3 regions of the Ruegeria sp. D3 genome follow, and region 1 is predicted to be linked to each of the others. Evidence: riboswitches for the same ligand, from Rfam matches in the RefSeq annotation. Region 1 holds a riboswitch; each other region holds the start of a gene.
What was found. Region 1 has a riboswitch for cobalamin ahead of ACR0DX_RS12840 (hypothetical protein). Riboswitches for the same ligand answer to the same signal wherever they lie in the genome.

Region 1 (4,207 bases):
TAAGACACCAACCGGACGCCGTTTTCGACCTCAACCAGCAGTTTCACATCCCGGTTGGTGCGGATCAGTTCGACCACATGTTCAAAACTCGGGTAGCGGGCCAATGCCGTTTGCACATCCTGCGCCAGTGCGGCCGTGGGCGCTCCGGCCCCGCCGCGAATGGGCGGCGCATAAGTGGAGGCCACCGGGGCCTGCGCGGCGTGTGATGGTGCGGTCATTCCGCCGCCGGGCCCGCCGTTTGGCGGTGGGGGAGGCGCGTCTTGCAACCGTTTGATCAGTTCTTCTGGGCTGGGCAGGTCAGACACATGGGTCAGGCGGATAACGACCATCTCGGCGGCCATCATGGCGTTGGGCGCGGCTGAGACTTCCTCGAGCGCTTTCAACAACATCTGCCACATGCGGGTCAGGACCCGCATCGGCAGGGCCTCGGCCATTTGCTGACCCCGCGCGCGTTCATCAGGGGAAACGGTCGGGTCTTCAGCGGCATCCGGCGTGATCTTTACCACCGACACCCAATGAGTGATCTCGGCCAGATCGCGCAGCACGGCCAGCGGGTCGGCGCCTTCGGCATATTGTGCGCCAAGTTCGGTCAGCGCCCCGGCGGCATCGCCACGCAGGATCATGTCCATCAGGTCCAGCACCCGGCCCCGGTCGGCAAGACCCAGCATCGCACGCACCTGATCGGCGCTGGTTTCCCCGGCGCCGTGTGAAATCGCCTGATCCAGCAGAGAGGTCGCATCGCGGGCTGAACCCTCGGCGGCGCGGGTGATTAGTGCCATCGCGTCTTCGGCGATCTGTGCGCCTTCGGCATCGGCGATCTTGCGCAGCAGGCCGATCATGTCCTCGGGCTCGATCCGTCGCAGGTCAAAGCGCTGACATCGGGACAGGACCGTCACCGGCACTTTGCGAATCTCGGTGGTGGCAAAGATAAACTTCACATGCTCGGGCGGTTCCTCAAGCGTCTTGAGCAGCGCGTTGAAGGCGCTGGTCGACAGCATGTGGACCTCGTCGATGATATAGATCTTATAGCGGGCCGAGGCCGCGCGGTAGCGGACGCTGTCGATGATCTCGCGAATATCGTTCACACCGGTCCGGCTGGCGGCGTCCATCTCCATCACGTCCACATGGCGACCTTCCATGATCGCCACACAATGTTCGCACTGGCCGCAGGGTTCGGTCGTCGGTTTGCCCTCGCCATCGGGGCCGATGCAGTTCATGCCCTTGGCGATGATCCGGGCCGTGGTGGTTTTGCCGGTGCCGCGAATGCCGGTCATGATAAAGGCCTGCGCGATCCGATCCGCCTCGAACGCGTTTTTCAGCGTGCGTACCATGGCCTCCTGCCCGACCAGATCGGCAAAGGTTTCAGGGCGGTATTTGCGGGCAAGAACCTGATAGGCGGGGCTGGGCGTGTCGGTCATATCTGCTCTGTCGGATTCGGGTTCCGATGCAGCGTAGAGACCCCCGCCGCCCGCGTCCACCGCCGCCTTGGGGGAAATTCGGTTTGCAGGTCAGTTTGCACAGCATAGAAGCTATGTGAAAAGGAGGCCGGGGATGGAGCCATTTGCAATTCACGTGGTCGAGGTCGCGGCCGGTCACGTCGCGCTGTCGCCGCTGCCGGGGCGCGCGGGGGAGTATGCGCGGGATTTGGATATCATTCGCCGCTGGCGGCCCGATCTTGTGATTTCGATGACCACAAGCTCCGAGATGGAGCAGGCCGGGGCGGGAAAACTGGGAGATGACCTGCACGCCGAGGGCATAACCTGGACGCACCTGCCGATTGAAGATTTTGGCGCGCCGTCGCCGGACACCGAGGCCGCTTGGCCCCGGATCAGCCAGTCTGCCGCGCAAATTCTGGCGCGTGGAGGGCGGGTGCTGGTGCATTGCCGGGGCGGGTGCGGGCGGTCGGGCATGATCGCCCTGCGGCTTATGGTCGAACAGGGCATCGCCTCCGACGCGGCGTTGCGCCGCCTGCGCGCCGTGCGGCCCTGTGCGGTTGAAACCGACGGACAGATGCGTTGGGCAACCTGCGCGCCGGACTGAGTTACAGCGCCAGATGCTGCTGGGGCTGTGCTGGTTGCGCCGGGGCCAGCTCTGACACTTCAAGCATGGCACAGGGCGGTACTGGTAACTGGCCGGCCGGACGGGCCGCAGCAACGGGGCCGAACAGCATATCCGCATAACCATCCAACGCGTCGAGCGAGGCGTCCGTGCTGGTGCCGCAGAAGATGCGAATTTGATCTTTCTGGGCGCGGAATCGGGCGATGCAGCCCTGTGGGCAATGGCCCAGCTCTCCGCTGCCGTCCAATGCGAATTCTTCCGACGTGGCAGGCACCGCGGATTCCATCGCTTGCACAATAGCCCGTGCCATCTGCGCTAAAGCCGGGCAGGTCTTGCCGGTTTTCTGACATAGGGTTGCACTGAATTGGTGCGTTTTTGTCTTCCAGATCATAATGCGCCCTCCGCGCGGGGAACGGGGCATGGATCAGGTGTGACAGCGCGCTGACAATCCCGCCCGGACACCCCGCCCGAGTTACAGTTTTGATTTGATGGCAGGTCTCCTGACTTGCGGGTCATCGCGTTGCCGACCTTCCCAGCCTTGCGGGCCAGTGGTATTTCGGCATTGCTCACCGCTTACAGTTGCGGGGGCAGTCGCGGCATTGGATCGTTCCGGCATGACCGGGCAGAACCGCACCGTGTTCCCTTTTCATCTTGTCCCGACACGGGACAAGAACCATCACGCCATCGCTAGCGGTTGAGCGGGCTTTGAGTCAAGCGGGCGCGCGCGCAAAGTGGACGTTTGGTCATCTTGATGCGCCCTTGACTCAGCCCGGCCAAAGAAGTGGGGATAAGGGGTGAACCGAACAGTTCAGATCAGGTGAGCAACGCTATGCTGGATGATACACCCCCCGTCCTGACCGAGGATTTTCGGTTTTCTGCCGGTTCGGCAATGCTGTCGGCACGCCTGTACCGGCCCGTGACCGATCCCAAAGTCGCCGTGGTTATACATGGTGCGACCGGTGTCCCGAGGGATTACTATCAGCATTTCGCGCATTGGCTGGCAGCGGATCAGGGGATCGCCTGCCTGACCTACGACTATCGTGACTTTGGCCACTCACTGACCGGACTACTGCAGGAATCGCGAGTAAAGATGGCGGATTGGGCGCTGACCGACATGCCCGCCGCCAGAGCGGAAATGCGCCAGCGTTACCCACACGCAGAACACTGGAGCATAGGGCACTCGGTCGGAGGGATGCTGGGGCCAATACAACCTGATATCGACCATATAGATCGCATGATCTGTGTGTGTTCGGGGCTGGTGACAATCAGTGATCACCCTTGGCCTTATCGCGCGCTGGCGTCCTTGTTCTGGTATGGACATGTTCCGCTGGCAGTAAAAACCGTTGGATACCTGCCAGGAAAGGCAGTGGGATTTGGGGCCGACCTGCCTGCACCGGTTTACTGGCAGTGGCGTAAGTGGTGCACGGCGCCCCAAAACTATCTGCCTGAAATCGGAAAAACGCTACCAGCCGCAACCTGGGCAGAGAAAGGCAAACCGGTCGATCTGTTCACTTTCGAGGACGACCAGATGGTTCCGCCCGAAGCCGTTTGGCGGTTGGCAGATCTGTACGGCTCCAGCGCTCGGCGTCATGTACTGTCACCGCAGGAATTCGGACTGAAGGACATTGGCCATATCGGCGCGTTCGCGCGTCGCAACGAGTCCCTATGGCCGCGCTTGATCGCATAAGTGCTGCGCGTCTAAACCGGTCAAAACTGTCGGGGATGAAGTGAGAGGTTGGACATCGACCCAAGCGGGGCTCGTTGTGGCTGCTTCCTTCCGGACCTGACCAGGTTGGCGAGGCGCTCGCCCGCGCCAACCTCTCAACGGTGGATATAGGCATTTGGTTCATGCTTGGCAACCCGTCAGAGGGAGAGCTGAATGTTCAGGAAACCTTTCGCATCCGGACCGATGACTTTGGCACGATAGCGTGCCAATTCTTCCAGATGTTGGTCAGCGGCCGCTCCGGTTTTCACAAGCGCATGGGCACCGGGTATGGGTGACAACTGAAAAGGCTGGGGCGCCTCTTCCAAAGGGTCCATCGGTAACAAGCCCGACAGGTAATCCCGTACAATATGTTGAATCGGAAGGACCGGCAGAGGAATTCGGGTCGCGTTTTCGGCAAACGGGAAGTTCCCGCCTCCGTTGGCG
Region 2 (4,207 bases), on a different contig from region 1:
CCAGCCCCCGGCATGAGCGGTTGACGAGGTTGGGAATGGAACGCGCGGGCCTGCCGGTTCTGGGCGTGCTGCCCCGTCGTGGAGACCTGACCCTGCCCGAGCGGCATCTGGGCCTGATCCAGGCGGTTGAACATCCCGATCTGGAAAGCGCAATTGTGGGCTATGCCGCGTTTCTGCGCGAACATGTCGATCTTGAGGCGATCAAGCGGGCGGCGTCCTCAGGCCCGAATGGGCCATCGTCCGCCGCGCTGCCGCGGCCACCGGCGCAACGGATCGCGCTGGCCCGCGATGCGGCGTTTTCGTTCACCTATCCGCATTTGCTGGAAGGCTGGCGGGCGGCTGGGGCCGAGGTGTTACCGTTCTCGCCATTGGCGAATGAAGCCCCGGCGGCGGATGCAGATCTGGTCTGGTTGCCGGGCGGATATCCCGAGTTGCATGCAGGCATTCTGGCCGCCGCATCCGTCTTTCAGGAAGGGTTGCGGAACCACGCGCAAACCAAGCCCGTGCATGGGGAGTGCGGGGGTTATATGGCGTTGGGACAGGCTCTGATCGATAAAGAGGGTGTCTCGCACCAGATGGCCGGGTTGTTGGGGCTGGTGACGTCCTATGAAAAGCGCAAGTTCAATCTGGGCTATCGCCGCGCCGAACTGCTGGCCCCGATGCCCGGCTTTGCCGTAGGCACAGGCCTGCGGGGGCATGAGTTCCACTATTCCTCGATCATCGAGCAACCTGACGCGCCTTTGGCCCGTGTGTTTGACGCAGAAGGGGCCGAAGGGCCGCAGACCGGATCGGTGCGTGGCAATGTGACCGGCACGTTCTTTCACCTGATCGCGGAGGCCTCAGTATGAGTGGGTTTGTCTCGTTCATTGGCTCAGGCCCCGGCGACCCGGAGCTGTTGACGCTGAAGGCTGTGGACCGGATGCAGAAGGCGGATGCGGTGCTGTTTGATGACCTCAGCAGCGGGCCGATCCTGACCCATGCGCGCGACGATGCCGATCTGGTGGGCGTGGGCAAACGGGCGGGGCGCCCCTCGCCCAAGCAGGACCATGTCAGCCGGTTGCTGGTGGATTACGCCCTGACCGGGCAGCGGGTCGTGCGGTTGAAATCCGGCGATGGCGGCATGTTCGGGCGTCTGGAAGAAGAACTGGTGGCCCTGCGCGCGGCTGGGATCGAATACGAGATCATACCCGGCATCCCCTCGGCCGTGGCGGCAGCGGCGGCGGCGGGCATCCCGCTGACCCGCAGGCTGACCGCGCGGCGAGTACAGTTTGTCACTGGTCATGATGTCAGCGGCAAACTGCCTGAGGACCTGAACCTGCCTGCGCTGGCCGACCCCGATGCGACCACGGTCGTCTTCATGGGCAAGCGCACCTTCCCCCTGCTGGTCGAAACGTTGCACGCCCATGGCCTCCCGCTGGAGACGCCAGCACTAATGGCCGAATCCGTCTCGACCCCCGAACAAAAGCTGCATCGCAGTACTGTAGGCGCGCTGTCCGAAAAACTGGCGGACGAGATAGGCACCGCCCCGGCGCTGATCCTTTATGGCCCGCTGGCAGAGTTTGACGATGTTTGACCTGACCTTGATCGGCATTGGAACCGGGAACCCTGACCACGTGACCTTTCAGGGCGCGCAGGCGATCCGCTCGGCGGACCTGATCCTGATCCCCCGCAAGGGCGAGAACAAGGCCGATCTGGCCGGGCTGCGCGAAAAGATCATTGCGCAGGTGACCGACACGCCGCCGCAGATCGCCTATTTCGACATCCCCAAGCGCCGCTCGGAAGACGGGTATCTGCGCGGGGTGGACGAATGGCACGACGCGATTGCGCTGCGCTGGCGCGAGGCGATTACCGCCCATCCCGGCGCACAGCACGTGGCGCTACTGATCTGGGGCGATCCGTCGCTATACGACAGCTCACTGCGAATCGCGGCGCGGTTGGACCCTCAACCGACGACGCGGGTGATCCCTGGCATCACAGCGCTGCAGGCGTTGACGGCGGCCCACGCGATTCCGATCAACGATCTGGGTGCCCCCTACATCGTGACCACGGGGCGGCGGATTCGCGACGAAGGGTGGCCAGACGGTGCATCAAACGTGGCGGTCATGTTGGATGGTGAGTGCTCGTTCCAACATCTTCAGATGGCAGATTATGACATCTGGTGGGGGGCTTATGTGGGCATGACTGAAGAAATCCTGATCAACGGCCCTCTGAGCGATGTTGCACAGTCGATTCTGGACACCCGAGCGACTGCGCGCGCTGATCATGGGTGGATCATGGATATTTATCTTCTCAAAAAGCGCGTGATCTGACCTAAAACGTCGCAAATGGCGATTGCGCGACAGCAGATGTAACGGCTAAATGAACCTGTCTGGTCCTGTCGGCAATACCGGCAAGCTAAGAGGGAATGTGGTGAGACCGCGCGCGATCGAATCCACAGCCGCCCCCGCGACTGTAAGCGGTGAGCCCTGTTCAACCAGCCACTCCTAAGTTTCAGGGGGAAGGCGAACAGAGGCATCGACCCGCCAGCCAGGAGACCTGCCAGGCACGAATGAAAACACCAACCGTCGGGTGCGACGGTAAAGGAGAACTAAAAATGGCAACTCAAGCAACAACCGCATCGACCTCACGCGTTGGTATCCTGCCGGTTATGTTCGCTGTGGTTCTGGGCCTTGGCGTCATCACGTTGACCGGCCACGTTCAGGCCGCGGCCCTGCATGACGCAGCCCACGATGTGCGCCACGCGACCGGCTTCCCCTGCCACTAAACCCATGTTTAGCCGTATCCTGACCAGCGCGTTGTTCGCTGGTGCTGCAGCGGGGCTGATTGCCGCCTTGCTGCAGTTGGTCTTTGTGCAACCTGTGTTGCTGCACGCGGAACTGTATGAATCGGGCGAATTGATCCATTTCGGCGGTGACGTCGTAAGTGCTCACCCCGAGCTACCGGGAATGTTCTCGGACCTGTTCCGCGATGCGCTGAGCGTCATTTTCACGATGCTTATCTATACCGGTTATGCGCTGATGATGATTGCGCTGATGTCCGTGGCTGAGGGCAACGGCCATAAGATTGACGGGCGCACCGGCGTTTTGTGGGGGCTTGCGGGGTTCATTGCCGTACACCTCGCACCCGGATTCTCGCTCGCGCCAGAAGTGCCCGGCGTGGCAGCAGCCGATGTCGCTGCGCGTCAAATCTGGTGGTTTGCGACCGTCGCAGCAGCAGGTGTTGCCATGTGGCTGATTGCTTTTGGCGGCACTCTGATCAGCTATGTGATCGCAGCCGCCCTGCTGTTGGCCCCACATCTGATCGGCGCGCCCGAGCCGGACGTGTTCACCGGCCCCGTTCCGACCGAGATCGGCGCGCTGTTTGCCGCGCGCGCTTTTGGCATCGGACTGGTAGCCTGGGTTCTGGTCGGGGCATTCGCCGGGTGCTTCTGGCGACATGAAAGCCAGCGTGCCGAAGCTGCGGCCTGACAAGCACGCTTATGAACACGCCGAGACCAGCTCGGCGTGTTTCTACTACCATCAAGGAACATAAAATGGCACGCTCACTTGCCCTGTTTGCAATCGGCATAGTTTTTGGAAGTGGTGCAGGATTTGTGGTTGCGGCTGCAAATGGCGTCACTTTCGACGGCCATGACCATGGCGATCCTGCACATCACAGTCCATCTCACGCCGAGGCAGCCGCACACGATCATTCGACTGCCATCAACCTGCCTGCTGGCGCTGATGCTCCGGGGCTTGAGATCGCTCTTACGCCCGATCCTATGGCGGGCTGGAACCTGCATGTCATGCCGCAGAACTTTCGGTTCTCACCACAAAATGCCTCAAAGACCGATGTCGACGGCGAGGGGCATGCACATGTCTACGTAAATGGAGAGAAACTGGCCCGGCTGTACGGTAACTGGATGCATATCGACCATCTGCCGCAGGGCGAGGTCGAAGTCTCGGTCTCTCTGAACGCAAACGGCCACAGCCCGCTGACGGTCGACAACATCCCCGTCAGCGCGGCGGTCACACTACAGGTCGACTAAAGCGCCGGGATACGCGCCCGCAAGCACATTCGGAGCCGCCCGCAAGGCCGGGCGTCTTCGATCCAGCCTTTGGGGCTTTCCAGATAGGTCCGGCAGGTCGCCACGATATCATCGGCGTCCGAAGCGACATCGACCCCTGAAAACACATATGACGCCCCGCCATCGGCCTGCAGCGCGATG
Region 3 (4,207 bases), on a different contig from region 1:
GTCAATTGGAATCGCTCCGCCACCTCCCGAGGCAATCCAACTTCTTTATAAATTTCGATCGTATCGCCGTCGGACATGATCCGCAGGCCAGGGCGCAATTCCCTCAGGGCCTGCCGCGCAGCGCTGACTTTGTCGTTGGCCATGCTCAGAACCGCATGAGTGTCATTGCGACCCAAGCTGACGGGGCTGGTCAAGACATCGGCCAAATCTTCGGCCAGAGTCTGAAAATCCGCGTCCGGATTGTCGGATTGCACGGTGAGCTTTGCCTGATCTCCGACAGGTCCATAAATCGCGATCCCGGCGCTGTCCGGGCCGCGATCCGTCATTGTGATCAGCATATCTGTCAGCATCGCGCCCAATTGAGGCTCGAGCGTTTTGTCCTTCAAAAAAAGGCCGACAATTCCACACATGTGTCAGCTTCTCCTGTATTGAGTTGGGCAGACGCTAACACCTGAACTTCAGGTTATCAACAAGGGGAAATTAATATTCATAAGGGGAATATTTTCGGCTATCTATTTCCCCCGCATTCAAAAATCACGGAGAGCAACCCCGCAAAACCTCAGCAGCGGTTTATCAATCGCCGAATCGTGGCTAACGCGTCTGCGGATATGAGATGATCGACAGGTAGCGGGCTGGCAGTTTGCGCAACACCTCGGGTCCATGCGGTGCGTCCGCATCAAAGAACAACGTGTCACCCGGCACCAGCAAATAAATTTGATCGCCGTGTCTGTAATCGACTTCGCCTTCAAGCATATAGAGCATTTCAATCCCGTCATGCTGGAACGTCGGGAAAGTGTCGGATTCTTCCGTCAGCGTGATCAGATAGGGTTCGACCACAACACCGCTGGCATTGGACCCCATATGACCCAAAAGGCTGTATTGATGGCCTGCGCGTGTCCCGGCCCTCTCGGTTTCAATGCCTTCCCCCGCTTTGGTGTGGGTTGCGTTTCGGGTTTCTTCATATCTGCGGAAAAATGCAGTGATCGGCATGCTTAGGGCATTGGCCAGAGATTGCAGCGTCGTCAATGAAGGCGATGTGTATCCGTTTTCGATTTTTGACAGCATACTGATGGATAACCCGGTCAGCCCCGACAATTCCGCAATTGTTACACCCTGCTGCAACCTCAACGCGCGGATTTCCCGACCGATCGCCGTTTCGAGATTCTTTTCACCGGGGTCCCTGACCTTGTGGGGATCCTGAGAAAACTGAGGTTTGGACCTATCGTTTGATGCTTTCACCAACCTATCCTTAACGCCTTTCGCTTCGTCGTTATCGCCTGCAATTTTCCTGAAGGGAAACATATTTTCAAAACTACATTCCTGCGCAACCTCCGGTGATTTGTGTTGACCGGCGATCTGATCTCGGGCAGTGACGCATTTGATGGTTCCCTGGGGCATGCTCCAGCGGTGAAAAGGGAATACGGTGAGGTTTAAGTGCCAAGTCCGTAACTGCCCCCGCAACTGTAGGCGGTGAGCGAAGCCAATATCCCACTGACGTGAATAATGTCGGGAAGGGTGGCCAAGCCTCGACTCGCAAGTCAGGAGACCTGCCATCGCAACCGAAACCAACCCGGGGCGGGGCGTCCTGGAAGGAGGCTTGATGGTACCTCTTACGCCTTTATGCGCGACCGCGTTTCAGTACGGCCCCAGCGGCCGTGGAACAGGCGCTTGATGGTCGAGACCACTGATCATTTCGTTCTGATCTGCGCGACCTGTCAGGGTCTGGAGGCAGCGCAGCACATTGCGGATGCCTTGTGCCCTGAATTGCCTGCGGGTTTCGCAGTGCGCACAGTAGATTGTATGGCTGGATGCGATCACCCGGTCACTGTCGGATTTCAGGCCCTGGGAAAAGCCCAATACCTGTTTGGTGATATCGGCAGCGAGCAGGAGCTGAATGCTCTTGCCCAATTCGCCGCGCAATACCTGGGCAGCGCAACTGGTTGGACAAAGGCCACAGACAGGCCTGCGCCTCTGATAACTAAGACATTGGCGCGCATGCCGGCGTTGGCTGTTCGAGAAGCTCGATGATGAGCAGACCCTTCCTGCAGGCGCGTGGTGTAGCCTACTATTCTTTTCACGGTGACGTTCTGTTGCAGGACATCTCGTTCGATCTGGAAGAGGGGTCGGTTCTGGCCATTGCCGGTCCGAATGGCGCTGGCAAAACCACTCTGCTGAACTTACTATGTGGCGCTGAAGCTCTGTCTGAAGGCGACGTTCTGGTGCAAGAGCAGAGCTTGAAAACATTGTCAGCGACGGAGCGCGCCCGAAAAATTGCCGTCGTTAGTCAGCAGGAATATCCCGATGGGCGGTTGCATCTGCGTGACTATGTGGCACTTGGGCAAATTCCAATTCGCTCGGACCGCTCCTCTGAAGATCACGCAAACGACTTGACGCGAATTCTGGACCTGACCGGCCTTATGGAGCTTGCCGACAAGCGCATGGCAGTGTTGTCGGGTGGCGAACGTCAGCGCGCCCATATCGCGCGTGCGCTGGCGCAGAACCCTACTCTTCTGTTTTTGGACGAACCGACGAACCATTTGGATCCCGACGCCAAAGGGCGGATGCTGTCGCTGGTCGCTGGACTGGGGATAACTGTCATAATGATTGTCCATGACATTGTCATGATCCCCGAATTCGCCACCCATGTCGCATTAATGAAATCTACCCGGCTGACCGGCTTTGGCCCTGTTTCGGAGGTCCTGACGACTCAACATGTGCGCGACACGTTCGGCGTCGACTACTTGTTCTTTCAGCACGACGGTCGGATGATCCCTGCGCTGGACATACGAAAAACCACTGTTTCCCAACCCTCCAGGAGATTTCCAAAATGAAACATATCTTGTCCGTGGCTCTGGTTATGGCCATGGCGGGCGGTGTTGCTGCGCATGAAGTGACCGTAGACAATTGTGGTGAACCGTTAGTGTTTGAAACCCAGCCCGAACGGTTGGTCGTACATGACATGAACATGACCGACATGGCCTTTGCGCTGGGTCTGCAAGACAAAATCGTCGGCCTCACGGGCATCACCGGCTGGTACAAAACCAGTCCTGAATTCGACACGCTTCGTGGAGATATCCCCGAACTGGCACCGAAATATCCATCGGTGGAAAATATTGTCGCGGTAGAACCCGATCTGTTCTTCGCCGGCTGGTACTATGGAATGCGTCCCGGTGGTGATGTAACGCCAGAAACACTTGCCCCGTTCGGGATCAAAACCATGATCCTGACTGAAAGCTGCGTTCATTTGCATAAAGACCGCCCCGAGGCCAGCATGGACCTTTTGTTTGACGACATTCTGCGACTGGGCAAAGTCATGCATGTCAAAGACAAGGCCGAAGCGCTTGTATCTGGTTGGAAGGATGAACTGACCGCAATCGAGGCACAAACCGCAGACTTACCGAAACCTCGAGTGTTTCTGTTGGATGGCCCGGCGGACGCTCCGTTCACTGCTGGGAAATACGCAATCCCCAACGCTATGATAGCAGCGGCGGGTGGTCTCAACGTTACCCGTGATATGGACACAAGCTGGGGTCGCACGTCATGGGAAACCGTGGCAGCCGCGAACCCTGAGTTTTTAGTGCTGTTGGACTATCAAACCGGAAACGGAGCCGCGGATACGTTCAGGTTTCTGCAAGAACATCCTGTGATGTCACAAACCGACGCGGTCAAAAACGAGCGCTGGATCGGTTTGCGGTACGAAGAATTGACCCCTGGGCCGGCAAACATTCAGGCCATCGCAAAATTGGCAGCAGCCATGCGCACGGGTCTGAACTGATTTGGGCCGTCTGGGGCTGACACTTTTGATGGGGGTGGCCATTCTGGCCGCCCTTCTTCTGGTTTCGACAATCTACGGAACCACATCCATTCCTCTGTCCGATACGGTCTTAGCTATTCTGCTCGGCGCTGGTTTGGTCGAGGGAGACATGTCACCCCTTCACCGCATCGTCTTCGACCTGCGCCTGCCCCGCGCGCTTTTTGCCGCCGTGATCGGCGCTGGCCTTGGAGTTGTTGGAGTCGTGCTGCAAACGACTACGCGAAACGATCTGGCCGACCCGTTCCTGTTCGGTCTTTCCTCCGGTGCGGCGGCGGGGGCAGTGTTCGTCATTACGGTGACTGGTGACATACTGGGGTTCTGGACTTTGCCGATAGCAGCATTTTGTGGGGGTCTGGTGGCCTCGGGCATTGTGCTGGCTCTTGTCCACGGGCT

Region 2: it holds a riboswitch for cobalamin, as region 1 does, so the genes downstream of both, ACR0DX_RS02095 (CbtB domain-containing protein) here and ACR0DX_RS12840 (hypothetical protein) in region 1, are expected to answer to the same signal.
Region 3: it holds a riboswitch for cobalamin, as region 1 does, so the genes downstream of both, ACR0DX_RS10560 (DUF1636 family protein) here and ACR0DX_RS12840 (hypothetical protein) in region 1, are expected to answer to the same signal.

Annotation. Positions count from the first base shown of each region.
Region 1 covers NZ_JBQFPK010000008.1:48,431-52,637, reverse strand. Annotated here, with positions in the region: gene ACR0DX_RS12850 (DNA polymerase III subunit gamma/tau) at 1-1,418, opposite strand, end outside; gene ACR0DX_RS12845 (dual specificity protein phosphatase family protein) at 1,552-2,040, shown strand; gene ACR0DX_RS12840 (hypothetical protein) at 2,042-2,449, opposite strand; cobalamin riboswitch at 2,532-2,751, opposite strand; gene ACR0DX_RS12835 (alpha/beta fold hydrolase) at 2,888-3,745, shown strand; RNA gene ffs (signal recognition particle sRNA small type) at 3,784-3,882, opposite strand; gene ACR0DX_RS12825 (bifunctional 2',3'-cyclic-nucleotide 2'-phosphodiesterase/3'-nucleotidase) at 3,922-4,207, opposite strand, start outside.
Region 2 covers NZ_JBQFPK010000001.1:416,349-420,555, forward strand. Annotated here, with positions in the region: gene ACR0DX_RS02080 (cobyrinic acid a,c-diamide synthase CobB) at 1-848, shown strand, start outside; gene cobA (uroporphyrinogen-III C-methyltransferase) at 845-1,573, shown strand; gene cobF (precorrin-6A synthase (deacetylating)) at 1,566-2,309, shown strand; cobalamin riboswitch at 2,353-2,557, shown strand; gene ACR0DX_RS02095 (CbtB domain-containing protein) at 2,594-2,764, shown strand; gene ACR0DX_RS02100 (CbtA family protein) at 2,769-3,467, shown strand; gene ACR0DX_RS02105 (hypothetical protein) at 3,533-4,027, shown strand; gene ACR0DX_RS02110 (DUF1636 family protein) at 4,024-4,207, opposite strand, start outside.
Region 3 covers NZ_JBQFPK010000006.1:84,271-88,477, forward strand. Annotated here, with positions in the region: gene ACR0DX_RS10550 (class II glutamine amidotransferase) at 1-410, opposite strand, end outside; gene ACR0DX_RS10555 (helix-turn-helix domain-containing protein) at 592-1,239, opposite strand; cobalamin riboswitch at 1,366-1,569, shown strand; gene ACR0DX_RS10560 (DUF1636 family protein) at 1,672-2,028, shown strand; gene ACR0DX_RS10565 (ABC transporter ATP-binding protein) at 2,028-2,831, shown strand; gene ACR0DX_RS10570 (ABC transporter substrate-binding protein) at 2,828-3,775, shown strand; gene ACR0DX_RS10575 (FecCD family ABC transporter permease) at 3,777-4,207, shown strand, end outside.